Regions from separate parts of the uncultured Spongiibacter sp. genome, predicted to be linked through region 2. Evidence: predicted binding sites of a transcription regulator. Region 2 holds the regulator's gene; each other region holds the start of a gene.
What was found. Region 2 encodes LexA, which represses DNA repair genes until DNA is damaged. Its sites were predicted from a motif close to ACTGTNTNTANANACAGT; they were not measured.
Positions count from the first base shown of each region.

Region 1: the regulator LexA is predicted to act here: its motif matches at 1,964-1,981, upstream of dinB (DNA polymerase IV).
Region 3: the regulator LexA is predicted to act here: its motif matches at 3,990-4,007, upstream of ABNS66_RS13390 (YebG family protein).
Region 4: the regulator LexA is predicted to act here: its motif matches at 5,421-5,438, upstream of recN (DNA repair protein RecN).

Region 1 covers NZ_CAXGPO010000003.1:69,320-76,516, forward strand. Annotated here, with positions in the region: gene flgA (flagellar basal body P-ring formation chaperone FlgA) at 1-49, shown strand, start outside; gene flgM (flagellar biosynthesis anti-sigma factor FlgM) at 130-435, shown strand; gene ABNS66_RS02775 (flagellar export chaperone FlgN) at 432-824, shown strand; gene dinB (DNA polymerase IV) at 872-1,936, opposite strand; gene ABNS66_RS02785 (hypothetical protein) at 2,075-2,476, shown strand; gene ABNS66_RS02790 (DUF1244 domain-containing protein) at 2,484-2,774, opposite strand; gene ABNS66_RS02795 (hypothetical protein) at 2,895-3,488, shown strand; gene ABNS66_RS02800 (helix-turn-helix transcriptional regulator) at 3,485-4,639, opposite strand; gene ABNS66_RS02805 (SDR family oxidoreductase) at 4,731-5,519, opposite strand; gene ABNS66_RS02810 (hypothetical protein) at 5,637-6,335, shown strand; gene ABNS66_RS02815 (ATP-binding protein) at 6,351-7,197, opposite strand, start outside.
Region 2 covers NZ_CAXGPO010000054.1:2,237-9,433, forward strand. Annotated here, with positions in the region: partial or broken gene topA (type I DNA topoisomerase) at 1-431, shown strand, start outside; gene ABNS66_RS15335 (DUF6586 family protein) at 437-916, shown strand; gene ABNS66_RS15340 (hypothetical protein) at 1,013-1,282, shown strand; gene ABNS66_RS15345 (hypothetical protein) at 1,340-1,753, opposite strand; gene lexA (transcriptional repressor LexA) at 1,756-2,358, opposite strand; gene ABNS66_RS15355 (DUF6763 family protein) at 2,529-2,849, opposite strand; gene ABNS66_RS15360 (mechanosensitive ion channel family protein) at 3,101-4,228, shown strand; gene ABNS66_RS15365 (S-methyl-5'-thioinosine phosphorylase) at 4,221-4,967, shown strand; gene ABNS66_RS15370 (CsiV family protein) at 4,935-5,708, opposite strand; gene mfd (transcription-repair coupling factor) at 5,746-7,197, opposite strand, start outside.
Region 3 covers NZ_CAXGPO010000036.1:1,116-8,312, forward strand. Annotated here, with positions in the region: gene ABNS66_RS13380 (efflux RND transporter periplasmic adaptor subunit) at 1-534, shown strand, start outside; gene ABNS66_RS13385 (efflux RND transporter permease subunit) at 524-3,619, shown strand; gene ABNS66_RS13390 (YebG family protein) at 3,674-3,958, opposite strand; gene ABNS66_RS13395 (YibL family ribosome-associated protein) at 4,081-4,437, shown strand; gene acnB (bifunctional aconitate hydratase 2/2-methylisocitrate dehydratase) at 4,672-7,197, opposite strand, start outside.
Region 4 covers NZ_CAXGPO010000023.1:1,560-8,756, forward strand. Annotated here, with positions in the region: gene ABNS66_RS10880 (YhjD/YihY/BrkB family envelope integrity protein) at 1-1,237, opposite strand, end outside; gene dnaJ (molecular chaperone DnaJ) at 1,325-2,455, opposite strand; gene dnaK (molecular chaperone DnaK) at 2,629-4,554, opposite strand; gene grpE (nucleotide exchange factor GrpE) at 4,689-5,258, opposite strand; gene recN (DNA repair protein RecN) at 5,463-7,130, shown strand; gene fur (ferric iron uptake transcriptional regulator) at 7,164-7,197, opposite strand, start outside.

The DNA.
Region 1 (7,197 bases), on a different contig from region 2:
ACAGTTAGAAGGTATTGTCATTAGTGGTAATACGGTACGAATCGAATAAAAAAAAGCTAAAGTTTTATCGATAGCTGCCGTTAACTGTCATAAGGCATACCATCAACGCCAATGTAATGAGGAATTATCATGGTCGATCGAATTAATGGCGGCCCACTCGGCCAGCCAAGAAGGCTCGACAGTAACCCGTCTTCAAACGCGACCAACGCCGCGGATGCCGGTGCCACTTCGCCGCTCGAATCGGCAAGCACACCAGCTGCTGATAGCAGCCTGGTTGATCGCGCTCGAACCGCAATTGCCGGCAGCGACGGTATCGACCGTCAAAAAGTGGAGGCGATTAAAACCGCAATTCGCAACGGTGAGTTCACCGTCGACAGCGAACAGGTGGCAAAGGCCTTTGTCGATCTGGAACGACTGACAGATCCTAGCGCATGATGACCGATACCGAGCAACAGTTACTGGCCCATAGCCAGCGCTTTGAAGCGCTGTTAAACGAAGAGTTGGCGGTGCTGCGCGACCACGGCGACGCCGACCGCCTGCGCGAGCTTGCAGAACAAAAAATGGATTGCTGCCAGCAATTAGAGACGCTCGAGCGCCTGCGCCAACAGCAGCAGCCAGAGCGGGCGATGTCTGCAGAGGTGACTCAGAGCCTGCGCCGCTGTCGCGACCTGAATGAGCGTATCGGCAGCCTGCTTAGTCGACAGCAAGATTACAATGAACAGGCCATGCACATCCTCGGGCTGGGCAGCCCCGCCCTGCGCACCTATGGCGCCGATGGCCAAACAGGCGCGTCAGCCTACAGCAGACGCCTTGGCGAAGCCTGAATACAAACAACGCAATCTTATCAGCACCGCGCCGGCGCCCGCCGTCGCTAGAAAAGGCTGAGCTGCTGTTGCTCTACCGGCGCGGCGAAACGAACACCCACACCAATCAAGCGAACCGGGCAATGCAATCGCGCCCAGGCCTGTATCATCAGCGGAGGCAGGCAGGCGGGGTCAAGCTTGCCTTCCTGGCGCAATTCGATGGTCGTTACCTTAAATTCCCTGCTCTTCAACTTAACAAACGCGCCCGCGATAGCCTGTTTACTATGTGGCTGCAAACGCCGCTGTAGTTCGTCTATGAGTTGGGCAAGCGCTGCATCCGCGGCCTCCCCTGGCGACAGATCCTCGGCAAACGTGCGCTCAACGCTCAACGATTTGCGCTGCCTTTCGGCCTTTACCGGCCGCGCATCCACACCGCGCGCATAACCATATAACTGCCGCCCAAAGCGACCAAAACGCTCCACTAAGGCCAGCTCGCTCCACCCTTGCAGCTGCTCGCAGTTTTCGATGCCCAGTGCCGCCAACTTCGTCGCCATCACTTTGCCGACGCCGTGAATCTTGGTTACTGGCAGCGCACGAACAAAGTCATCGACCTGATCGGGCCGTATCACCGTAAGCCCGTCAGGTTTTTGCCAGTCGCTGGCAATCTTCGCCAAAAATTTATTCGGTGCAACGCCCGCGGAAATAGTAATTCCCACTTCGCGAGCAACCGCTTGCCGGATCGCTTCGGCAATGCGGCTGGCGCTGCCCTGAAAATGCGGCGACTCGCTGACATCCAGGTAGGCCTCATCCAGGGACAACGGCTCGATCAGCTCGCTGTAGCGACTAAATATTTCACGAATCTGCGCAGCAACATGGCGGTACTTATCCATATTCGGCGGGACCAAAATCAGCTGCGGGCAACGCTGCAATGCGGTTGCGGTCGGCATTGCCGAGTGCACACCATAGGCGCGCGCCTCATAGTTGCAGGTAGCGATCACGCCGCGCCGACTGGCCTTGCCACCAATGGCAATCGGCCTACCGCGCAAACGCGGGTCATCACGCATCTCCACCGAAGCGTAAAAACAATCGCAGTCGCAATGAATGATCTTTCTCGTGTTGAGCACCGACACCATGGCGCAGAAAACCCGCTTAAGCCAAATACTGTACAAACATACAGACTTTACGCGAGCAGCTAGCGCTTGTCACTCATGGTAGTGAGGTATACTGTGCGCCACACCACCCACGTTGAATTAAAAAGGAATGCCGTAGCAATGAGTATTGGCAGTTGGACCCCGGACTCTGAAAAAGCCGCTATCACCATTGATCGAGACTTTCTCGAGCGCTGTATAGCACTGAGCGATGACGCGTCCCTGGCAACACTCCCCTCGCCGTTCACTGAGGAGGAGCAGCAGCGCTATAGCGCCGTCATGCGACTACCCGCTGCGCCCTGGCAACTCGCTGTGGCCGATTTCGACAACGCTGAGCTACAGGCACTCATTCGCTTCTTCACTGTTGCCGAAGAACGGATTAGCGGCTGGGAAGCTGGCGCAGAATCCCCCGCCATTTGGATCAACAAAGTGTTGCGCAAACGCGGTGAAAAGCTATCTGTTGAGACACTGCGCTGGATTCGCGCAAATAGCCGCAATCGCTTTATCCCCAATGGGGGCCTCTAGGGCGCTGCTACTTCTGCTCTTTATTAAACGCTGCCAGCGCTTCGGGGCTGGCTTCTTTTTGGTATTTCGATTTCCATTGCGAATACGGCATGCCATAGACTCTTTCGCGCGCCGCGTCGTAATCCACCTCTATGCCCTGCTCTTCGGCTGCAGCCGCATACCACTTCGACAAACAGTTACGGCAAAAACCCGCCAGGTTCATTAAGTCGATATTTTGCACATCTTTGCGGCCGTCCAAATGCTCGAGCAAGCGGCGAAAAACCGCTGCCTCTATCGCATCGCTCTGTGACTTGTTCATAATTTGTTCACTCATTCGCTGCATTACTCTGTTCATTATCAGGAAATTTGCTATGTTAAGCCAACGAACAGACTTCCTGCTCGCGACGTACCCCAACACTTTATGACGGAGTCAGAAAGCATGGCTAAACAAAAACTAGACCCTGTAGCGCTGATCAACCGGGAGATTGAATCTCTGGAAGATAAAGTAGAAAAACTACGCGACCGCTTAATATCCGACGCGGATAAAGCACTGGAGCGCGCTAAGGCGCAAACTGAAAAAGCGCGAGCGAAAATTCGCCAGGAGCAGGAAAAGCTGCGCGAGCTGCAAAAGAAAGCCAAAGAAAATATGGATGCCCGCATACAGCGTCAGGTGGAGCGCGCCCACAAGGCCGTGGACTCTGCGCGCGAGCTTGAGGTGGACGCCAAGGCGCTGGTCATTATGGCCCGCGAACAAATGCAGGATTTAAAGGCTGACTATCAGCGTGCCAAGGCTCTGGCTAAGGCTGCCCGCGATGCTGCGCGCGACTTCGACAAGAAAAACCCACCTAAGAAAGCGGCCGCTAAAAAGGCAGCGGCAAAGAAAGCCCCTGCTAAAAAAGCCGCAGCCAAAAAGGCACCAGCAAAAAAAGCCGCTGCTAAAAAAGCACCAGCAAAAAAAGCTCCCGCTAAAAAGGCCGCAGCTAAAAAGGCCGCAGCCAAAAAGGCAGCCGCTAAAAAAGCGCCCACCAGCTAGTCGTGACGATCGCTGGCCGGCTCACCGGCCAGCGTGACGACACTATTCAAAATCAACTGAATTAACTGCGTTTGCCGCGCGACGCCGGTTTTCGAAAACACCGAGCTGAGATGCGACTTAGCCGTATTCCGAGAAATATTTAAGCTGAGCGATGCCTCGTCCAGGCTTTGCCCGTTAACCAGTCGCACCGCCAATTTAGACTCTGCAGGTGTTAAACCGAACAGTTCGATTAACACATCACTAGGTGCCTGACGCGGTGCCATGGGGTCACTAATGAACACCGCTACGGCCGGACGCCGCTCACCACCGTGGTCACTGTGCGGCAGGGGTCGTATCAGCAGGCTTAAGCCACTCAATGAGCTGGCACCTGCAAGGCGAAAGGCGCGAACACAGCCTGCCTCGCGCTGGTGATGCGCCTGTATTACCTCGCCAAGTAGCATTTTGAAGTCTTGCTGCTCACGCCGATTTTCAAAACTCAGGCGCCCTCCCTGCAATGCGACACCGCGCCCCTGTGCTAACAGGCGCTCGGCCACTGGGTTGCTATTTAAGCTATCGCCGTTGGCATCCAGGGTAATCACGCCCACCGACAAACTGTCGATGGTATTGGCATACAGCACTCGCTCGCGTTCACTTTCACGTAACCGGGAGTGGATTTGCACCGCCTGTTTAATATGTGGCAGCAGTTGCTTGCACAGGGCCTTTTCCCGCGCGCCAAAATCTTCGCGGCTCTCTGGCCGCGTGACGCGCAGCCGTGCCAGTAGCTCCTCACCGTGCCATAAATCAGCACCCAGGATGTGCCGCACATTGGCTGGCTCTATATAATTTTGATAGTACTCGGACGCCTCGAACTCCTCTGCCGACATGTACTCAGCCACGGTGACGACATCGCCATCGGGAAGATTCACAAAGGGGTCTAAGGCAAAATAGGTCTCGTTGTAGGCGCGATAGATTTCCGGTGAAACCACCAGCGCATTGAGTATCACGCCGGGGTCGTGCTCATTCGGCGGCCGCAGCAGCAAGGTCGCATAATTACCGCCCAAGGCGTCCCTGAGCTGATCCAGAAACGCCTGCCAGGGCGGCGTTTCCAAAGTGCCACCGTAGAGCGCGCGCAGCAGAGCGTCCATACGCGGCGAGATAGAAATCTCAGACATAGAAGATCGAGGCCATTGTGATGCAATAGCCTCGATTCTAAGCGCTGACCGCATGGAATTCATCTATAGCGCACTAAATCCTCGCAGCGGTTTAATGTGGCAAGAAATCGCCACCATTTACATCGAGCGCGGCACCGGTCAGCGCTCGAGAGTACTCCGACCCCAAAAACACAGCGGCTTTGGCGCAGTCGCCGTCATCGGGTATACGGCGCAGCGGGATATTGGCAGCTACAGCAGCTTTTTGCTCTTCGACACTGGGGCCGCCAGCCTCTGCATTCATTTGGAAATAGCCCTCGACCGACGGCCCCCACATCCAGCCCATATAGGCCGAATTCACACGAATATTGTCAGGCCCCAGTTCTAGCGCCAGGTGAGCGGTTGCACTGGCAAGCGCCGCCTTGGAGGCGCCGTAGCCGCCCTGAGTCGGCATGGGTTTGCGGGTTACCATGGTGTTGATCATCACGATCGCGCCGCCACCCTGCTTCTTCATTTGCGGCACGACTTCAAGCGTCAGCCCCATGGTGCCGAAGAAGTTCACATCCATGGCGTCTCGCCAGCTGTCCAAATCTGCCTCAGCGATAGGCCCAAAGTTTCCGGGGTTGTAGGCACTGTTAAACAACACGTCGATACGGCCAAATTCGGCAACTGTCTTGGCAACCAGCTCTGCACATTGCTTGCGGTCACTAATATCGGTAGCCACCTTCAATACCGCATTGTCTAAGCCCTCACTGCGAATCAGGGCTTCAGCATCATCGAGTTTACTGGCGGTGCGGGCACACATCGCCACTTTTGCTCCCTGGCGCGCGGCTTCAAGGGCCAGCTCCTGTCCCAAGCCCGGGCCGATACCCGACACAATGACGACTTTGTCTCTAAGCAACATTTTGACTATCCTGTTTAATTATTCGAATTACTTGTCCCTGAAGCCTACCTAGGCTCGACCCGAGCAGCACCACCCGAATGGGTGGAAGCGCCAAGCCAGAATATACAGCGAGGAAACATGCACCTACGTCGATATACCACCTCAACACTACTCTGCCTGGCCGTGAGCACGCCTGCGCTCGCCGACACATCGCTGCGCCTACAGGCTTCAACGATTGGCGGTGGCGCGGAGCTTGGATACAGCTTTACCCCGCAACTTGGCATTCGCGGTGGCGCCTTGTACGGCAGTTTTAAACTGGACTTTGAAGGGGATGACAACAACGGTATTGAGGGCGATGAGCTCAGCTACAAAAGCGATGTCGATCTGCGCAATGCCTATCTGCTGACCGACTGGCACCCCAGTGGCAAATGGTTTCGGGTAAGTGCAGGCATCTTAATTAACAACAGCTCTGCCAAGGTTATTACCCGCTGCGAAGAAAACTCTCCCGTACCTGGCACCACAAACTGTGAGTTCGGCAACAGCCGCTTTTCGCCCGCGATACTCGGAGATGTTATTACCAACATCGACTTCGAACCGGTGAGCCCCTACCTCGGTATTGGCTGGTCCAGAGCTACCGGGCAAGGTTTTCACTTCAGCGCCGACGTGGGCGTTGCCTACCTCGGGGACGCCAACGTTAAGATCCGCTCGACGGGGAGCTGCAACACCAACCAGCAATGTCGAGAGGAAGTGGCAGCCGAACAGCGCGAAGTTGAAAATGAATTGGATGACTTGAACCTGTTGCCTATCGCGATGCTCGCGCTGAGTTATCGGTTCTAAGGCCAAATTAGATATTTAAAGACCCGACGGGAAACGAATACGCACCTCAGTTCCTTCCCCTAAGGCAGACAAGGCCTCAACCTGCCCTTTCAGCTGTTGGCTGACAAGATTAAAGACAATATGCATGCCCAGGCCACTCCCGCCTGCGCCGCGCTTGGTGGTGAAAAACGGTTCAAAAATCTTTTCTCGCGCCTCTTCATCCATACCGCAGCCATCATCGCTATAGCAGATTTCAATATCGCCGTCGCATTCGGTTACCACCACGCGTATGCGGCCGGCTTCACCGCCTGGAAAGGCATGCATAAGGGAATTCATCAGCAAGTTGGTAAATATCTGCGAGATCGCGCCCGGCACGGAGTTGGCTTCCAGTGACGCCTCACAGTCTATTTCTACAGCGATCTGCGTATTCTTCAAGTTTGGTCGCAGACTCAGCAGGGTTTCATCAAAATAGCTTTTAAGATTAAATTTCCTGCGTTCAAAGCTGGTTTGATCCACCGCCACCTGTTTAAAGCTGTGCACTAAGTCTGCCGCTCTGCGCAGATTATTGAGAATAATCTCGGTGGATTGCATGCAGTGTTCGAAGTAATGCTTCAGACCACTGCCGGTCAATTTCCCGTCGTTGTAGGCCTGCTCCGCTTCTATACTCTCGGCGCGCAGCGTCGACGCGGCCGTGACACTCACACCAACGGGGGTATTCACCTCATGCGCCACACCGGCCACCAGGCCACCCAGTGAGGCCATTTTTTCAGTGGCGACCAACTGTTTCTGCGTTCGGTTCAAGTCCTCTACGGCCTTGCGAAGTTCAGTATTCGCCGCATCGGCCTGATGTATACGGAGCGTCAGCTCTTCCTTCGCTCTCGCC
Region 2 (7,197 bases):
AAAACACACGCAAATTACTGCGTAACGGCGAAGCGGCACCGCCGAAAATGGACCCGGTTCCTATGCCGGAGTTGCAGTGTGAAAAAGTCGATGACCACTACGTACTCCGCGACGGTGCCTCCGGACTGTTCCTGGCTGCCAGTGGCTTCCCCAAAAACCGTGAAACCAGGGCACCCAAGGTGAAAGAGATTCTGCCTCACCAGGCAGAGATCGATCCTAAATACGCTTTCTTGTTTTCTGCGCCAGCGCAAGACAACGAGGGGCGAGATACTGTTATTCGCTACAGCCGTAAGACCAAGGAGCAGTATGTGCAGTCTGAGGTTGACGGCAAACCCAGTGGTTGGTCCGCCTTTTATGAAGGCGGTAAATGGGTGGCGCATGTAAAGCAGAAAAAAGCGGCTAAAAAATCGCCAGTGAAGAAAGCGAAGTAGGGCGTATGTCAGAGAGTTACCGGGGGCAGTGCAACCTCCATTTACACTTCGCTAAGCAGTATCTCGCTGACAGTGAAGGGGACGCCGAGCCACAGTGGAGCGGGCATTATCAGCGAGCTTGTGTTGAGTCTGCGTTGTGGCAGCTACGGCTGGCCTACGAGTGCCATTTGGCCGACTTACTCATCCAGCAACCGCTATATAGCCAGACTTTACCCACTGGGCGTATGAATGCTCAAGTATTGACGAAGGCCGCGCACCCTCCGGAAATTGCAGAGTTGGCTGATCGCGAAATACACGATGATCAGTTGAAGTGGATGCTGGACTACCGTTTTGTGCGCCAGCCCGGTGATGCAAAACAGTACAACCCGTCGCTGCTAAGCACCGTTACGGTTTCTGATCAGGACGATATTGAGCTTGCTAAGGGCTGCTTGCAGTTCCTCAGCGAGCTGATCGCGAGACACCGAAGCACACTCTTGGAGTATTGATAGGTCGGTCTACTGACAGATTGGCCTACTGGTCGCTGGGTTTGTTACACTTAGCAAACGCGTCAACGCGTGGTGATAACAAACAAGGGAAACTCTGTGCTGGCTTATTTAGAATTGGTTGAATTGGCAAATGGCGATATCGTGCTTCAGCGTTCCGAAGGCGACGAAAAGCCATTGGTGATGATCCGGTTCTCAAGTGAGGCCAGAGAGCAAATTCCAGGCTCATGTTTAGAGATCGCCCGTGCAATGGTGCAGGCTGGTCTAGAAGCTGCGCAGGTTGTGAGCGAAGAGCTTAGTGACGACGCCGCTGAAGCACAAGACGACGATCAGGACGATATTCACCCCCCATCAAAGACCCTCCACTAGGGCATAGAGCACCTCTTTACCCCTTATGTATCGTGGCTGCTGGGTCCCTCTTGGCTGTTAATTTTGAAGCTGTATCACCAGGCACTCGGCGTCGCCAGCCAGCGCTGCTCGCTCTAGAGCGCAGCGTTGTTCTGTGCTGAGGGGAGTGTTCGTCAAAACCGCCACGGTGTGACTTTTCCCGCGCTCCAGCGCTCGTGCCGCAATATTGCAGAGGCTGCCGCCGTTCGACACAACCTGTAATATTCGCTGGCCGCGATCTTTGCCGCAGGCATCGAGTAATGGTTTGAGAGGTCTGTCTGCAACCCAGCACAACCAACGCTCCTCAGTTTGTCCGCTTAGCTGCATTAGCATGGCGGCCAGCAGCGTGCGTGACAGGTGCGCCTGGCTGCTCAACATGATATCGGTAATGCGCGTAGCAGTGTTGTGCTGCTGAGCGTTTGAGAACAATGATGTTTGCTCGATCAGTGCCATGCTTAACTCCCGCGTCTCAGTACACCCACACTCAAGCCCTCAATGGCGAAGTCCTGTTCTCGCAGGTCAACTTCAATGGGGGCGTAGTCGGGGTTTTCGGCGATTAATAGCAATTGGTGTTTGTTCTTTTGGTGTTGCAAGCGCTTTACAGTGACCTCATCACCAATTCGCGCGACGATGATTTGTCCGTTCTGAGCCACCTGGCAGCGGTGTACAGCCAATAGATCATCTTCAAATATTCCGGCATTGATCATGCTGTCGCCGCGCACGCGAAGGAAGTAGTCGGCCGAGGGAGAAAACAGGTTTGGCGAAATCGCGCAATGGTCTTCAATGTGCTCCTGAGCCAGGATGGGGCTACCTGCAGCAACCTGGCCAACAATGGGAATGCCGAGGTCTTCGGGAAGGCGAATACCTCTTGAGGCGCCGGGTATAATTTCGATCGCGCCTTTTCTGGCCAGAGCCTTGAGGTGCTCTTCGGCAGCGTTAGGTGAGCGAAACCCGAGTTCTCTGGCAATGTCTGCACGGGTCGGTGGGTAGCCGGTATCGTCGATATGGCTCTTTATCAGCTCGAGTACTTGCGCTTGTCTGGCGGTTAATTTTTCCATGTTCTGGCATCTGTTTATCTATACAGTAACTGTGAGTATATACAGTATTTTGTTCTGTGCAAGCCGCGATCGGTAATTTTGATGTTGGCTGAAAGTGGGAGGGTAGATAAAAAGAAGCCCACCCGAAGGCAGGCAGGAGGGGGAGCGCGGAAAATTCAGTGTTTCAGTGGCTAGAATTCATCGAGGATGCCGTTGACAACATCGCTCTCGATTTCGTGTAGCGGGTTGCCGATCTGCTCCGGCATGATGCCATCATCCCAATGGCGGTAGTCGTCATCGCTGAGCTCGAACGCATTTCGCCAGTCCTCTGGCTCTTCAATACCGGTGAGCTTTAGCTGCCTCCAACTGTCCAAATCGTACTCGCAGATTTCTCCGTCAATTAATTGCACTTCTATTGTGTCCAGGCCTTCATCTGTAGCCACAACTTCGAACTGCTGACCGGTTTCCAGGTCTTTGTACCAGCAGCCTATCAACGCATTTAATGATGCCATAGCGTTCACCTCCTAAAGTACGTATCTCCAAGCTATCATGTCCCATCGGGCTGTCCAGTAGGGATTTATCCGAGAGCCCGGGTGTGGCTTTGTGTCGTTGTTATGGGCTTCAAGTTTAAATCTTCGCACTTTCAGTAAGATGCCCGGCTAAGTTAAACTGATTTTCTTTTTTTCACCCCGTTTTTTAGCACGCTAATGAATAAGTGGCTCGGGGTTAACAAGCAATCTGTATAAGTAGAGGGCAGCGTTTGATGTCGATGGATTGGATTAAAGGTATAGAGTTTTCTAGCTACCCTTGGCTCACGGAAGTGTTCATCGTTGTTCTTATTGTTCTGACGGCGAACTTACTGGCAGGCCGCTTGCTGAATGTTCTGGGCGAGCGTTTTAAACGCACGCATAACCTGTGGGATGACGCCGTTTTGCTCGCTGCGCGTCGTCCGCTGGTATTGTTGATATGGGTGGTCGGCGCCAGTCACGTATTAGAGATTATCGCCGGTAGCACTGACGCCGACATTTTTACCGCGCTGCAACCGTTCAGAGCCGTTGCGGTGATGGCGATTTTGGGTTGGTTTCTCGTGAAGCTGGTTCACGAAATCGAAGCGGGCCTGCTCTCCAGAGAATACAGCGATAGCGACGAGCCGATCGACCAAACAACGGTGATGGCGCTGGGCAAACTGGTGCGAAGCGCGGTCATCATTGTTGTGGTGTTGATGATTCTTCAGAACCTTGGCTACAGCATTTCTGGTGTACTGGCCTTCGGCGGCATTGGCGGGATAGCGGTAGGCTTTGCCGCAAAGGATTTGTTGGCGAATTTTTTTGGTGGCCTGATGGTGTATTTAGACCGTCCATTCTCTGTGGGCGACTGGGTGCGCTCGCCAGATAAAGAGATAGAGGGCACGGTAGAAAATATTGGTTGGCGGCAGACCCGAATTCGCACCTTTGACCAGCGCCCACTGTATGTGCCCAATGCCACGTTTACGCAGATCGCCGTCGAGAACCCATCGCGCATGCTGAACCGGCGTATCTATGAAACGGTGGGCGTAAGGTATGAAGATGCGAGCAAGTTACCCGGCATTATCAGCGGCGTAAAAACCATGCTGGAAGCGCACCCCGAGATTGATCTCAGAAAAACGCTGATTGTGAACTTCAATAAGTTCAACGCGTCGTCCTTGGATTTCTTTATCTATACCTTCACCAAGACAACCCAGTGGGTGAAGTACCACGAGATTAAGCAAGATGTTTTGCTAAAAGTCTTAGAGATTGTCCACGAGCATGGTGCTGATGTGGCGTTCCCCACCACCACGGTGAAAATGGACCCCTTGCAGATCGAAAATGCTGCTCGCCAAAGCGGAGCGGCCGGAGACGAAAAAAATGCGTAGACCCATTGCAGTTATTGGCGGTACAGGGCTGTGTGATTGGCCGGGGGCTCACATGTTGAGCAGTGAAGCCGTGGCAACGCCCTTTGGTGAGCCCAGTGCACCGGTTCAGCATATGGAGTATCAGGGGGCGGAGTTTCTGTTTTTGCCCCGGCACGGTGTGGGGCATTCGCTGCCGCCACATGCAATTAACTACCGCGCGAACATTCACGCCTTGAAGGCTGTTGGCGCAGGGGAAGTGATCGCAGTGAATGCGGTAGGGGGAATCAGCGAGCGCTTTGTTGCGGGTGTTATCGCACTGCCTGAGCAAATCAATGACTACACCTGGGGACGCGAACATGCCTTTTACGATGGTCGTGATGGCAAAGTTGAGCACGTGGACTTCAGTTACCCCTACTGTGAAGAGCTGCGGCTACGATTATGCGCCGCTGCCCAAGAGGCGGATATTGATATTGAGCCCTACGGCACCTACGCGGTAACTCAGGGACCGCGTTTGGAGACGGCTGCAGAGATACGCCGCTTGGCGCGCGATGGCAACGATATGGTGGGTATGACCGCAATGCCGGAAGCGGCACTCGCTCGGGAGGCCGGTCTGGATTACGCCTCCGTGTGCCTGGTGGTGAATCCAGGTGCCGGCCTGAGCGATACGCTCATTACGATGGAAGATATTCAGGCCGTTATTGATACCGGAATGTTGCAGGTAAAGTCGTTACTCTCCCACGCTATCGCCAGCCACGGGTAATTCCTGAGGCTTGCTGATCATAACCAGTAAGCCAAACAAGGGGTGGTCGATGTAGTGTAGCTCTTCGCTGCGCATGCGGCGCTCCTGCTTCATTACCACGATGCGCTCTACCGGCTCCGCCCCGGCAGGGATTGCGGGCTCAGCATCTGCTAGCTGGGGATTCTGTTTTAAAAATTCGGCGTACTCTGGACTATTTTCAAACGCCTCATCGACAAAGCCGTCCTCGTTTTCCGGTGCGGGTCGGTAGGGATGGCGGGGCAGGTAGTAATTACCGCCGCGTTCACCGAACTGAGAAAGCCAAAGCATGGGTTGCGCATATAGGTAGCGCTCCAAGGCAATGCGAATATAGCCCTCAAGCTCGAAGTGCTCGCCGACTTCCCGCCCGCCGCGAATGAGGATAGCTGGTGCTTTGCTGCGTGGTTGCAGGTCTTGAATCCAACTTTGCTGAGTAAGAATACGGTAGCGCGACGACAGCTGCAGAGAGCGTAGGGCTTTGGCGAATTGTGGGTGGTGCTGCTGTGTGCGTTGCAAGTGCCCGCGGCCTGTGTCTTTCAAGCTTTGCCAATCTCGCGGGTAACGCAGGTGCAGATTGTCTGGCCATGCCTCGGCATTGTTCGCTGCGGGATCGGTATTGGCGTAGACCACAATATCGATTTGGTAACGGTTGTCGGGCTCAGCGTGCAGTGGCGCGGCAATTGCGACAGCAAGTAAAAATAGCGTAGCGAGTTGAAAGCGGGGCATATCCTGGTCTCTTGTTGTTAAGCGCCGTCATCGACGTTTACTTTGTACTGGGTGTCAGTGCTGCTAGCAAGTCGTCAACGGCACTAATACGCTGTTCGGGGCTTTCCACCTCTTCTTTGAAGCGCATAGCGTTAGCGCCATCAAGTTGGTAGCGCAGAGCATTTTTCTGCACCAATTGAACAATAGCCATTGGATCCACCTGCGTGTCTTCGGCAAATTCCAGGCGTCCCCCTCCTGCTGATGCCTCGATTTTGCGTATACCCAGTGCTTCTGCTTTGAGGCGGAGCTGGGCACAGCGGAACAGATTTTTACAGGCTTCGGGGAGCAGGCCAAAGCGGTCGATCATTTCCACCTGTAGCTCGCGCAGCGCGTTGTCGCTAGTGGCACTGGCAATGCGCTTGTAGAGCATTAAGCGTTCTTGCACATCGGGCAAATAATCGTCCGGGATCAGCGCAGGAATACGCAGGTTTACCTCAGTGTGGTCAGCTTGGCTGTCTTCGAGGTTCACCGCTTTCCCGGCTTGAATGGCTTTTACGGCGCGGTCGAGCATTTCCATATAAAGGCTAAAGCCGATGGAGTGTATTTGGCCGCTTTGGCCTTCGCCGAGCAACTCGCCGGCGCCGCGTATCTCCATGTCGTGCGTCGCAAGGGTAAAGCCAGCGCCGAGGTCGTCGGCCTCGCTAATGGCGGTCAGGCGCTTCTCGGCGTCGCGGCTGAGCTGCTTGGCCGGAGGCGTTAGCAGATAGGCATAGGCCTGGTGGTGAGAGCGTCCGACCCGGCCTCGCAGTTGGTGGAGTTGCGCCAGTCCGAATTTATCGGCGCGTTCAATGATTATCGTGTTGGCATTCGGGACATCGATACCTGTTTCAATAATGGTCGAGCACAGCAGGACATTGTGGCGCTTGTGGTAGAAGTCGCTCATTACTTGTTCAAGCTCGCGCTCGCGCATTTGTCCATGACCAATACCGACACGTATTTCCGGTAGCATCGCCTCGAGTTCGCGCGCGGCTTTTTCAATGGTTTTGACTTCATTGTGCAGGTAATAAACCTGACCGCCACGCAGAATCTCTCGCAGTATCGCCTCTTTTATCAGCGCGTCGTCACGCTCGCGAACAAAGGTTTTTACCGATAAACGCCGCGCTGGTGGGGTGGCAATGATGGATAAATCGCGAATGCCGGACATTGACAAATTCAACGTTCGAGGGATCGGTGTGGCGGTCAGCGTCAGCACGTCGACTTCGGCGCGCAAATTTTTGAGGGCCTCTTTTTGACGAACACCGAAGCGGTGCTCTTCATCAATGATGACCAGGCCGAGATTGGCATAGCGAATATCACTGCTGAGAAGTTTATGGGTGCCGATAAGAATATCGATCTTGCCGGCTTGCAGGTCGCTGATTACTTGCTTTTGCTCGGCAGCTGAGCGAAAGCGCGACAGCACTTCAATTTTGACCGGCCAGTCTGCAAAGCGGTCGCGGAAGGACTCGTAGTG
Region 3 (7,197 bases), on a different contig from region 2:
GTTGGCCCGGGCCAGGCGGTTATGCAGCTGGTTGAAACGGGCAGCAACGAGGCGGTCTTTGGCGTTTCCGACCAGCTCGGCAGGGACCTGGTTCTCGGCCAGGAGATGCAGATCAGGCGGGGCTCTCAACTGTGGGCGGTAAAGCTGTTGTCGGTGTCGCGAAACCTGGATTGGCGCACACAGACTCGCAGCATTCGCGTGAAGTTGGTGGACGACACCCCGCTCGTTGATGGCGAGACCGTGCATTTGATTTTGCCGGTCGTGCGCAAAAGCGCGGGATTCTGGCTGCCGATGAGTGCACTGCTGGGCGATGTGCGCGGTACATGGGCGGTCTATCAGGTGAGCCAAGATGACAAGGGTGAATTCCACCTGCGCAAACGTTCGGTGCAGCCTCTGTACCAATACCGCGGGCGCGTCTATGTGCAAGCTGAACTTAACGATGGCGACCAGCTTGTTGAGGCCGGCACGCACCGCTTAGCGCCGGGGCAAAAGGTCACCCTGTGGCAGGGCGAGGAGAGTGTCGATGCTGAATAATCCGCGCTACATTGCCCTCGGCGTTGCGTTGGTCCTCGTCGCCGGTTTGGCGGCGGTGGCCAGTCTGCCCAGGCTGGAAGATCCGCGTTTTGGCAATCGTCACGGAATTGTGTTGTCGAGCCTGCCCGGGGCCAGTGCCGAACGAGTTGAAACACTGATTGTCGAGCCGATAGAAACCGAACTGCGCAGCATCCCGGAGATCAACCACCTGGACTCCACGGCCAAATCTGGGGTTGCCGCGATCAGTATTGAATTTGCCGATGAAGTAAAGCCCGACGATACCGACCGCCTGTGGTCTGAAGTTCGCGACAAGTTGGAAAAGGCAGCGAAAAATCTGCCCGCTGATGCGGCGCCACCACAGTTGGATCATGAGCGCAACTACGCCTTTACCTGGATTGGTAGCCTTCGCTGGCAGGGGGAAGGGCAGGCGGATTTACTGCGGATGGGGCGCTACGCAGAAGAATTGGCCAGCCATCTGCGCAATCTTCACGGTACCGATATTGTTAAGTTGTGGGGGGCACCGGCCGAGGAAGTTCAGGTTAAGGTGGATGTGATCAAGGCCGGCGCTGTTGGTCTAGACGTGCCCGCAATTGCCGCGCTATTGGGCAATAGCGATGCAAAAACGGCCGCCGGTGAGTTAGTGAGCGATAAACAACGTCTGTCCATGGAGCTACTGGGTGGCTTCGATCAGATCGAGCGCATTCGTCGCACACCGCTGTTGACCCTGGCTGATGGTGGCTCGTTGCAGTTGCAAGATATTGCCAGGGTCTATCGCGGTGAGCCGGTGGTGCCCAGCGAGCTGGCGATTATTGATGGCGAGCGCAGTATCGCCATTGCAGTGCGAATGCTGCCAACCGTGCGCGGGGATTTGTGGGCCGAGGATCTTCGCCACGAATTGCGGGAATTCACCAAGAATCTCCCCGATGAAATTGTTGTTGAAGAGCTGTTTTCCCAGGAGCGCTATACCAGTGCGAGGCTCAGCGAGTTAGTCAGCAATATCGCCTTGGGCTTTTTGTTTATCTTCTCCATTTTGCTATTTACCCTGGGCTGGCGCTCGGCGGTAATCGTCGCTTTGTCGCTACCGCTGACCATGCTCTACGCGCTGGCCTGCATGAATATCAGTGGCTTGCCCATTCACCAGATGTCGGTAACGGGCTTAATCGTGGCACTGGGCATCATGGTCGACAACGCTATTGTTGTCGCCGATATGGTGCGTCGCTATCGCGAATCCGGCTATTCGGCGGTTGCGGCATCGGTTAAGGCATTTAAACACTTGTGGGTACCGCTGCTGGGCTCCACGCTAACGACCATGCTAACCTTTATGCCGATAGCCATGATGCCGGGCTCCGCTGGCGAATTTATTGGGCCCTTGGCGAACTCGGTGATTTTTGCGCTGTTCGGTAGCTGGATTATTTCACTCTTTATCATCGCGCCTATCGCCGGGCGCTGGCTGTCTGCCGAGCAGGCGCCGGGAATGTCGTCGTCGGCCATCAACCGCTGGTTTCGCGCATTTCTCAGTCGTGCGCTGATGTGGCCGCGACGCGTGGCATTGCTGTGCTGCGTGCTTCCGCTTATTGGCTTTATGGTGTTGAAAACCCTGCCTGAGCAATTCTTCCCGCCCTCGGATCGAGACATGATTGATATCGAGGTGTATTTACCGGCAGGTACCGGCATACGCGAAACCCAGCGCGCCACTGAGCGGATGTCCGAGTGGATCAATAGCCACAGTGAGATTGAGGCCCTGCATTGGTTTGTTGGGCGCAGTGCTCCTTCGTTTTACTACAACCTGCTGGATAATCGCGATGGCACGCCAAATTACGCGCAGGCGATGACAACGGTTAGTGACCCCACCAATGCAAACCGTCTTGTTTCAGTCCTGCAAGATGAGCTGGACCAGGCCTTTCCCGAGTATCAGACAATTGTTCGGCGTTTGGGCCAGGGGCCGCCAACCATTGCTCCGGTTGAGCTGCGTATATACGGCAGCGATATTGCACAGCTAAAACGCCTTGGCGATGAGGTGAGGCGTATTGCGCTAGACCTCGATGATGTTGTGCACGTGCGAGACTCTCTCGGCGAAGTGGTGCCGAAATTGTGGCTGGACGTGGAAGAGAGTGAGGCGCAGCGCAGTCAGGTTGGGCTGCGTGATGTTTCACAACTGCTCGCGGCAAGTGTCGATGGTGTTATTAGCAGCAGTTTACTCGATGGCAGTGAGCAGCTGCCGGTTAGGGTGTCAGGGGCGGGCGTGAAGGAAACCAGTGTTGACCGTTTCCTGTCCTTCCCCCTTATTTTACCGACGGGGTCGCGGCCATTGTCGGCGATTTCCAGCGCAGAACTGCGTCCCGCGCAAGCCCAGATCACCCGGCGCGATGGTCGGCGAATGAACAAGGTTGAAATCTATGTTCGCGACGGCGTACTGCCAGCGGTGGTGTTAGCGGCGGTGCGCCAGTCCCTGGATGAGCACGACTTTATCGTTCCAGTGGGCTACGAGCTGGAGATCGGCGGAGAGGCCGAGGGTCGCAACCGGGCCGTGGGTAAGCTGATGAGCAGCGTTGGCATCATTTTGGTGTTGCTGATCGTGACCGTGGTAATGGCTTTCAATTCTTTCCGTCTGTCGGCACTGGTGTTTGCAGTGGCCTTTCAGTCGGCGGGACTAGGTATTTTTAGTCTGTGGTTGGCGGGTTATCCCTTTGGTTTTACGGCGATCATCGGTTTGATGGGGCTGATGGGGCTGGCGGTTAACGCGGCGATTGTTATTCTCACGGAGCTAAAGGCATCGCCGTTGGCGATGGCGGGCAATCGCGCAGAGATTGTTGAAACCGTTTCTGAGTGTACGCGTCACATTTCCTCGACGACAATTACCACGGTCGCCGGACTCGTCCCGCTGTTGATCGCTGAGGGAACATTTTGGCCACCCTTTGCGGTGGTACTTGCTGGCGGCACGGTGTTGACCACTATTCTTTCGCTGGTCTTCGTACCCACCAGCTTTCTGGTCCTGCGCCGTCCTTACTTGATGAAATACTTCCCCGGCTTGGCTGAGGATGAATTGAAAGCCGAGCCTAAAGAACAGCTGTCAGCGCCGCTTTAGTGTGTGCGAAGGAGGGGGGAAGCGGCTGTATTGATGGCAGCCGCTATGCTTTTTTCACTGACCTTGGGCCAATGCGTGAACGTTGTTGTCCTGTTCTTGCGACAAGGTCTCTAAGGCTTCGACTTTGCCCTTGCAGGCCTGAACGAGTGCATCCTTATTTTTGGCGAGTAAAATACCGAAATTCTCTGCTTTGGCATCGTCTACACCGGGAACTTCACGCTGTAGTAGCGCGGTAAATTGCTCGGCGAGCTCGAGCATTTTGTCGTAAGCGTCCGCGTCTTTTTTGCTGTCAAACATCGTGTTGTCCCTGTCGCACATCCACTTGGCTACAACCGCCATGGTTCACCTCTTGCTGTAGTGATTTTTTATAACTGTATATGTATACAGTTATTGTTTCAAGGGGAATAAGGCGTCGCTTTTGTTACACTGCGCGCCGTAGCCGTGGGTAAAAGGACCGGGTAGTGAACCTCAATAAAGAAATTCAGCAAATTAATAACAAGCTCGATTTACAGCGCCGAAAGCGTCAAGCGGCGGTGAGTCGGGGTGATGATATCTTGATCGCTCAATTTGACCGTGAAATTGCGGCATTGGAAAAACGACGTGCCAGTATTAAAGGGCAGCAGTCACGCAGTAATAGCAGCAAGGCTGAAATGCTGCAGGCAATGAAGTTCAAGCGGGCTTTAAGCAAGGCCGAGCAAGCTGACATGGGTAAATTGAAAAAATCGGTAAAAGGCTTGGTGGTTGTGCACCCGCTTACCGCACTGGGGCGCGAGATGGGGCTTGATGAGGTGACAGGCTTTTCCCCTAAGGCTTTCTAGACCGGGTTAATACGTGCCGCTGGAGGCGAGTGTCGCTTCCAGCCCTTTGAGTTGTGGCAAAACCGCCACTACGCTATGCCTTGTAGCTAACTTCTTTTTTTCTCCGTGCCGCGCCCAGTTGATTGGTGAGGTTATCGCCGCAGCCCATGCAATGACGATTAGCGCTAATAGACTTTCGCGTTTTGCAGGCATAAAAAAAGCCGCCCGGAGGCGGCTTGATTTTAACGCAATGGCTTAGGCAGAAACTTCAGTAATCTCTACTGAGGCAATGCGCGCACCTTCTTCAGCGCCTTTCTGGAAGGACTCAATTTGATCGAAGTTCATGTAGCGGTATATGTCCGCTGACATGCTCTTCAGGTTTTGAGTGTATTCCAGGTACTCTGCAGGCGTAGGCAGGCGACCAACAATTGCGCCAACCGCTGCCAGCTCGGCTGAGGTCAGGTAAACGTTGGCGCCAGTACCCAAGCGGTTGGGGAAGTTACGTGTAGACGTAGACAGCACCGTGGCACCATCGGCAACACGTGCTTGGTTACCCATACACAGCGAGCATCCTGGCATTTCCATACGCGCGCCAGCGGCGCCGAAGATGTTGTAGTAACCTTCTTCCATCAGCGTGTGCTGGTCCATCTTGGTTGGTGGCGACAACCACAGACGGGTAGAGAGGCTGCCTTTGTGGGCGTCCAGCAGTTTACCGGCTGCGCGGAAGTGACCGATATTGGTCATGCAGCTACCGATAAAGACTTCATCAACTTTGTCGCCGGCAACTTCAGACAACAGCTTGGCATCGTCTGGGTCGTTCGGGCAGCAAACCACGGGCTCGGTCAGCTGGTCCAGATCGATTTCGATAACTGCTGCGTATTCCGCATCTGCATCGCCTTCGAGCAGGCTTGGGTTGGCCAGCCACTCTTCCATTTTGCGAGCGCGACGCTCAAGTGTGCGTGCATCGCCGTAGCCTTCGCTGATCATCCAGCGCAGCAGGGTGATGTTTGAACGCAGGTATTCTGAAATTTCCTCGATACCTTGCTTGATGGTACAGCCCGCAGCAGAGCGCTCAGCAGAGGCGTCAGACAATTCAAAGGCTTGTTCTACCGTCAGGCCTTCCAAACCTTCGATCTCGAGAATGCGGCCAGAGAAGATGTTCTTCTTGCCTTTTTTCTCAACCGTCAGGTGACCATCTTTGATGGCTTGGTAGGGAATCGCGTGAACCAGATCGCGCAGGGTAATACCGGGCTGCATTTCGCCTTTAAAGCGCACCAGCACAGACTCGGGCATATCCAGTGGCATAACGCCAGTGGCTGCAGCAAAAGCAACCAGACCAGAACCCGCAGGGAAGGAGATACCCATTGGGAAGCGGGTGTGAGAGTCGCCGCCAGTACCGACTGTGTCAGGAAGCAGCATGCGGTTCAGCCAGCTGTGGATAATGCCGTCGCCGGGGCGCAGAGAGACACCGCCGCGCGTCATAATGAAGTCTGGCAGGCTGTGCTGGGTGTCGATGTCAACGGGCTTGGGGTAAGCCGCGGTGTGGCAGAAAGACTGCATGGTCAGGTCGGCAGAGAAACCGAGGCAGGCCAGGTCTTTCAGCTCGTCGCGGGTCATCGGGCCAGTGGTGTCCTGAGAGCCGACGGTAGTCATTTTGGGCTCGCAGTAAGTGCCGGGGCGTACGCCTTGGCCTTCGGGCAGGCCGCAAGCGCGTCCGACCATTTTCTGGGCCAATGTGAAGCCTTTGCCAGTGTCGGCGGGCTGCGAAGGCACGCGGAACAGAGTCGAGGGCTCAAGGCCTAATGATTCGCGTGCTTTTGTGGTCAGACCACGGCCGATGATCAGGTTGATACGGCCACCAGCGCGCACTTCATCCAGCAGGACGTCAGATTTCAGGCTGAATTCGCTGAGAGTTTCGCCAGTTTCAACGTTCTTGATCACGCCGTCATAGGGGCGAATTTCAATCACATCGCCCATGTTGAGTTTTTCAACGTCGGCTTCAAAAACCAGGGCGCCAGCATCTTCCATGGTGTTGTAGAAGATAGGGGCAACCTTGCCGCCAATACACACACCGCCACCGCGCTTGTTGGGCACGCCGGGGATGTCGTCACCGAAGAACCACAGTACCGAGTTGGTAGCAGATTTACGTGAAGAGCCCGTGCCAACAACGTCGCCAACCATTGCGATTGGGTGGCCTTTCTTCTCCAGCTCAGCAATTTGGGCCAAGGGACCAATTTTGCCTTGCTCGTCGGGCTTGATGCCGTCGCGCTCCATTTTGTACATGGCCAGTGCGTGCAGCGGGATATCAGGACGCGACCACGCGTCTGGCGCGGGTGACAGGTCATCGGTGTTGGTTTCGCCAGTCACCTTGAAGACAGTTTTAACAATGCTTTCGGGCACGTCATCGCGGCTGGTGAACCATTCGCCATCTGCCCAGCTTTGCATAACCGCTTTAGCCAGCTCGTTACCGGCTTTGGCTTTTTCTTCCACGTCGTGGAAGGCATCAAACATCAGCAAGGTGTGCTTGAGCTCTTCGGCAGCCAGAGGAGCCAGTGCTGCGTCGTCGAGGAGTTCAACCAGTGTTGCGATGTTGTAGCCGCCGTGCATATTGCCCAGCAGTTTAACGGCTTCTTCTTTGGTGATGAGAGGGCTGCTAGCCTCGCCTTTAACGATGGCAGACAGGAAGCCTGCTTTTACGTAGGCGGCTTCATCTACGCCCGGTGGCACGCGGTTCGAGATCAGATCTACCAGCGTCTCTTCTTCACCGGCTGGCGGATTCTT
Region 4 (7,197 bases), on a different contig from region 2:
CTCTGCGCGGTCGCGCAGCGGAGACGAAACCCTCGCCCCCCTCATTGCGCACCGCCTCCAGCACTTCTTGCAGGCGCACTTTTTCCAGGGGCGCATTGGGCAGGTAGCGCGGCGGATCATCGCTGTTTTCAGTGATAAGGCCAGCCCGGGTCAATGCGCGAAGCACCCGCGTTACGCCCTGAATCTGCACCCGCAACCGCAGCACATAGTCCGAGGCCGACATCGGCCGACGCCCTTCATAATAGCGCTGCGCCAGCACCGCCATAATATTTAACGCCAAATCTTCCTGCTGGCGAATACTCATATCGCCGCTACGCTTGGAAGGGACGACATATTCAGGATGTTGCACATAAAAAGCAACACTGCTGCCCACCAGCAGGATCAGCCAACTGATGTACATCCACATCATAAACAGGATCAATATCGCAAAGCCGGAGTAGATCGCATAGGTACCGCTGTCGCTCGCCGACACCACCACGCTACCAAAGCCCCACCCCAGACTCTGGAACAACACCCCCGACACCAACCCCGCCATCGCGCCCGCGCGGAATGTCACTCGCGTGTTGGGAATAAACATATAAAAGAAGGTAAACGCGGCGATAATCATGATATACGGCGCCGCCGTGGTGAGCAGTGATACCACGTGGGTCACAAAGGGCAGGTATTCACTCGCCTCCTGCACCGCGCGGCCACTCAATACACTGGCAGACAGACCGATCGCCGAAAATACCAACAAAGGGCCAATCAGCATGACACTGCCATAGTCAGCAAAGCGTCGACCAATACTGCGGTGCTGCTCCAGGCGCCAGATATAGTTAAACGTTCCCTCAATCTTTTGAATCAGCGAGATCGCGGTGTAAAACAGCAGCGCGATACCGAAGGTTCCCAGCACGCCGATCTTCACATTGTCGATAAAACCAATGATCTTTTGAGTGATCTCCACACCCTGCTCACCCATCGGCGCCAGGAACTGCAGCATGATCGGCTCAAGCTGCTTGTTGTGCATGCCAAAGGCCTTCAACACAGAAAAGCTCACCGCCAGCATCGGCACCAGAGAAAGCAGCGTGGTATACACCAAACTCATCGCCCGCAGCGTGAGCTCGCCTTTAGCCAGATCATCCAGCACCACATACACGTAACGCAAGATATGCACGCACCGGCGCCGCCAAGGGCTGTAATTGGCAACCTCCGGCGACCAAAGCGACTCAGCAACAAAGCGATTGAGGGTTTTTTCCATAGTGTGTCGTCCAACCCGGATACCAGGGTCTCAGGATGGAGAAAAATGCGAGGCAAGTCGAGGGGAGGCCACCCTCCCCTCAACTATTTACAGCTTCATGTCGTCAAAGAAGTCTTTAACGCCGTCAAACCAGCTTTTCTTGCGCGGCGACTGCTTGTCATCGCCATCCAGCGTTGACTGGAACTCTTGCAGCAGCTCCTTTTGGCGCTTGCTCAGCGATACCGGCGTTTCAACAACCACCTTACAGATCAAGTCACCAGTGCTGCCACCACGAACCGGCGTAATCCCCTTGCCGCGCAGGCGGAAAGACTTACCCGTTTGCGTCTCGGCGGGAATCTTAAGTTTTACACGGCCATCAAGGGTGGGCACGTCCAACTCGCCACCGAGCGCCGCGTCGGCAAAACCAATGGGCACTTCGCAGTGAAGGTGCTTGCCATCGCGCTTGAAAATGGGGTGTGGACGCACTGACATTTGCACATACAAATCGCCAGCGGGACCGCCGTCGGGGCTAGCCTCACCCTCGCCGCTCAGGCGAATGCGGTCGCCAGTATCAACGCCGGGCGGCACTTTCACCGACAGCGTCTTGGTTTCCTCTACCCGGCCCTGGCCATGACAGTCATTACACGGGTCAGAAATAATCGTCCCGCTACCCCGGCAATTGGGGCAGGTTTGCTGCACAGCAAAGAAGCCCTGCTGCATGCGCACCTGACCCACGCCATTACAGGTTCCGCAGGTAAGCGGCGTCGAGCCTTTCTTGGCACCGCTGCCGTCACAGGTTTTACACGACACCAGAGTCGGAATACGGATTTTCGCCGTTGTTCCGCGCACCGCTTGCTCAAGATCGATCTCAAGCGTGTAGCGCAGATCCGCGCCGCGCTGCGGGCCACGCTGACGCCCCCCGCCACCGCCGCCAAAGATATCGCCAAAAACATCGCCAAAGATGTCGCTGAAGCCAGCGCCACCTGCGCCGCCACCGAAACCTCCGGCACCGCCACCTACCGCGTCGTGACCAAAGCGGTCATACGCTGAGCGCTTCTCAGAATCCGACAGCACCTCATAGGCCTCTGTCGCCTCTTTGAAAATATCTTCCGCCTTGGGGTCATCCGGGTTGCGGTCCGGGTGATTCTTCATGGCGATACGGCGATAGGCTTTTTTAATTTCCTTCTCGTCCGAATCTCGGGACACGCCCAGTATTTCGTAGTAATCGCGTTTTGACATCGTCTCGCTTCACGCTGTGTTGGGCGCAGACAAACCCCGCAAGCCCAGTAAAAATTCAATCTCTCATCACACGCGAAACGGGAGCGGGCCAAACGCCCTGCAAAACCCCAAGGTTTTAGCGCCTCCCTTCTCCCGTTCACGCCAGCAACGCGGGGCAGAGCCCCGCCCGCCGCTTACTTCTTGTCGTCGTCTTTGACTTCTTCAAACTCCGCATCGACAACGTCGTCGCCGGCCGCTGAGGCTTCTGGCTGCTCACCGCCTGCCGCTTCCGCTTCTGCCGCTTGCTCGGCGTACATCTTTTGCGCCAGGCCCGCAGAGGCTTCGCTAAGCTCTTTGGCAGCCGCTTCGATGGCCTCGACGTCGTCGCCTTTAACGGCCTCGTCAACCTTCACCAGCGCTGCTTCAATGGCTGACTTCTCTTCGTCACTCGCCTTATCGCCAGCTTCTTCCAGCGTTTTGCGAGTCGCGTTAGCCAGACCTTCGGCGTTGTTGCGCGCAGTGACCAGCGCCTCAAACTTCTTGTCAGCTTCGGCATTCGCCTCGGCATCGCGCACCATTTGCTCGATCTCGTCCTCGTTCAAGCCGCTGGAAGCAGTGATGCGAATAGACTGCTCCTTGCCAGTTGCCTTGTCTTTGGCCGATACATGCAAAATACCGTTGGCGTCGATGTCGAAGGTTACTTCGATCTGCGGCAGGCCGCGCGGTGCCGGCGGAATGTCCGCAAGGTCGAAACGACCGAGTGACTTGTTCGCCGACGCCTGCTTACGCTCACCCTGAACCACGTGAATGGTTACGGCAGTCTGGTTGTCTTCCGCAGTCGAGAACACCTGCGACTTCTTCGTTGGGATAGTCGTGTTCTTCTCGATCAGCGGTGTTGCCACACCACCCATGGTTTCAATACCCAGGCTCAGCGGGGTGACGTCGAGCAGCAATACGTCTTTTACATCACCCGACAGTACCGCACCTTGCAGGGCAGCACCCATCGCAACGGCCTCATCCGGGTTCACGTCACGGCGCGGCTCTTTGCCGAAGAATTCAGTCACTTTAGACTGCACCAGCGGCATACGCGTCTGACCACCAACCAGAATCACTTCGTCAACCTCAGAGGCAGACAAACCGGCATCTTGCAGCGCCGTTTTCATTGGCTCCAGCGAACGCTTCACCAAATCCTCAACCAGCGACTCCAACTTGGCACGGCTCAATTTAACAACCAAGTGCTTAGGACCGGTGGCATCTGCCGTGATGTAAGGCAGGTTAACCTCGGTTTGCTGACTGGAAGACAATTCGATCTTCGCTTTTTCAGCCGCTTCTTTCAGGCGCTGAACTGCCAGCGAGTCACCTTTCAGGTCAATACCGTTTTCTTTCTTGAACTCTTCCGCCAGGTAATCAATCAGGCGCAGGTCAAAATCCTCACCACCCAGGAAGGTGTCACCGTTGGTCGCCAGCACTTCAAATTGGTGCTCGCCATCCACCTCGGCAATTTCGATGATCGAGATATCGAAGGTACCACCACCCAGGTCGTACACGGCTACGGTGCGATCGCCCTTGGCCTTGTCCATACCGTAGGCCAGTGCAGCCGCCGTCGGCTCGTTGATAATCCGCTTCACTTCCAGACCAGCGATACGGCCGGCATCTTTAGTCGCCTGACGCTGAGAGTCGTTGAAGTAAGCAGGAACCGTGATAACCGCCTCGGTGATTTTTTCACCCAGGTAGTCTTCAGCGGTTTTCTTCATTTTCTTCAGTACTTCCGCAGAGATCTGCGGGGGTGCCAGCTTTTCACCCTTTACTTCAACCCAGGCATCGCCGTTGTCGGCTTTGCTGATGGTGTAAGGCACCATCTTGATGTCTTTTTGAACAACATCGTCCTCAAAGCGGCGACCGATCAGGCGCTTAACCGCATACAGGGTGTTGTCCGGGTTCGTCACCGCCTGACGTTTGGCGCTCTGACCAACCAGAATTTCATTGTCGTCAGTGTAAGCAACAATAGAAGGCGTGGTGCGACCACCCTCGGCATTCTCAATAACCTTTACCTTGTCGCCATCCATTACCGCCACACAGGAGTTGGTGGTGCCAAGGTCGATACCAATAATTTTACCCATAACTTTTCTCCGCATTCGCTGTTTACTGCGCGAGGCACCCAGGCCCCGTTAAACTCTGTTCTTGCTGTAGATATTGGTCCGTTTTTCTCAATTTCAAGCCGGCCATCAACATCTCAGGTGTGAATATTTGGCAGTTACTCCGCCTTCGCGACCACAACCATCGCCGCACGCAGCAGGCGCCCGTTCAGGGTGTAGCCCTTTTGCATCACATCAATCACCGAGTTCGGCTCCGCACTCGGGTTAGGCACCATCGCCATCGCCTCGTGGAATTCCGGGTCAAATGGCTGACCGGTTGGATCGATCTGTTCAACATTGTGGCGCGCCAGCGCATCCAGCAATGATTTGCGCGTCAACTCCACACCTTCAAGAATCGGCTTCAGCGCCTCGTCTTCGGTATCGGCAGCCGCAAGCGCGCGATCCAGATTGTCCGCCACGCTCAACATATCCCCGGCGAACTTCTCCAGCGCAAACTTGCGCGCGTTCTCGGCGTCTTTCTCGGCGCGGCGACGCACGTTCTGCGCCTCTGCTACAGCGCGCAACGCCTGCTCTTTGGCATTGGCCGCCTCTTCACGCGCGGCGTCCAGCTGCGCCTGAAGATCATCTCCCGCATCGGCGCCCTGCTCTTCAGCAACCTGCTCAACCGATTCTGCCTGCTCCGCTGCCAGCTCTTCAGCCGCGGCTGTTTTATCTTGTTCCTCTGCCACCTTAGCAGCCTCCTTCATTTCGCCGGACGGCCCAGCCGCCCAATAACTTCCGCACCCCGAGGGTGAGCTTCCCCGTGTATGGGGGCTCTGCCAGGTTTTTCAAGGCCGCCGGTATTTTTAATTCCCAGAACGCAACCAGGGCTTGAGCGGGCACAGTCAACTACTGTATAAATAACCATACATCTTCATTTTGGAGCCGCCACCATGCTGGTTCATTTAAGCGTCAGCAATTTCGCCATCACCCAAGCCCTGGAAATCGAGCTACAGCCGGGAATGACGGTATTAACAGGCGAGACCGGCGCCGGCAAATCGATCATGCTCGACGCACTCGGCCTGACACTGGGCGACCGCGCAGACAGCGGCATTGTGCGGGCGGGCGCCGAACGCGCCGACATCCATGCCGAGTTCGATATCAGCGATATTCCCCTGGCCCGCCAATGGCTGCAGGAGCGAGAGCTGCTGGCGGGCAACGAATGCCGGCTGCGCCGAGTAATCACCAAAGAGGGACGGTCGCGCGCCTATATCAACGGCCAGCCCGCCACCGTAAACGACACCAAAGAGCTCGGCGGCCTGCTCATCGATATTCACAGCCAGCACGCCCATCAGTCCCTGCTTAAAAAGCCCTATCAACGCCAGCTGCTCGACGCCTTTGCCGGCGCCAGCGAACTGTGCAGCTCACTGGGGGAAGACTGCCTGCGCTATCAGCGCATTAGCAAGCGCCTCAACGAACTCGAAAGCCACCTCGATGAGCAAAACGCCCAGGAACAACTGCTGCGCTACCAACTCGACGAACTAGAGCGCCTCGATATTCAGCCCGGCGAAATTGAAGAACTGGAGATCCAACAAAAGCAGCTCGCCAATGCCGAGCAAATTCTGGCCGCTAACCACCACAGCCTGGCCCTGTGCCGCGAAGGCGAAGTCAACGCGATGGGTATTTTGCATCAGGCGCTCTCGTCACTGAGCGGCTGTCAGCACGGCCACCCAGCACAAGAAGCCGCCATCAGCCTGATTGAAAGCGCACGCATTCAGATCGAAGAGGCCGCCAGCGAACTGCAGCGCGTCACCGACGAAACGGAACTGGACCCCCAGCGCCTGCAAGACGTTGAACAGCGGCTCGACGCCATCTACCAAACCGCGCGCAAACACAAGATCCAACCCGAAGAACTTCCCGAGCTGCAACAATCGCTGCAACACCAGCTCGAGCAGCTCGACGCAACCGATGAAAAGCTTGATGCCATGCGCCAGGAGCAACAGCAGGCGCTCAGCAACTACCAGAGCAAAGCCACGAAGCTGAGCAAGCTGCGCAGCGCCGCCGCGTTAAAAATGAAAAAACGCATTGAGGGCAAACTGGGCGAACTGGCAATGAAACACTGCGAAGTGGAGTTTGCCATTATTCCTCTTACTGACGATGAGCCGCACAGCCACGGCGCCGAAGACATCGAAATTCGCATTCGCAGCAACCCCAACGCCGCGATGGGCCCGCTGCATAAAATTGCCTCGGGCGGCGAATTGTCGCGTATCAGCCTGGCCATACAAGTCGTCACCGCTCAGGTTGCCGCGGTTCCGACAATCGTCTTCGACGAGGTGGACGTGGGCATTGGCGGGGCGACCGCAGAAATTGTCGGCCAGCTACTCAACGACCTGGGCAAACGCAGCCAAGTGCTGTGCGTCACCCACCAGGCACAGGTGGCCAGCCAGGGCGACCACCATATTCGCGTTAAGAAAACCGGCAATAAGACCGCCTTGCGAACCGAGCTGGAGCCGCTGGCAGAAGATCAAAAAATCGAGGAAATTGCCCGAATGCTGGGCGGGATAGCGATAACCGAGAATACCTTGGCACATGCCAGAGAAATGCTCGGCATACGCCACTGAACGCGGGCGGCAGCGCCGCCCGCAAGATAAGCGTTACTTCTTGGGACGAACGTACAACACCAAGCTG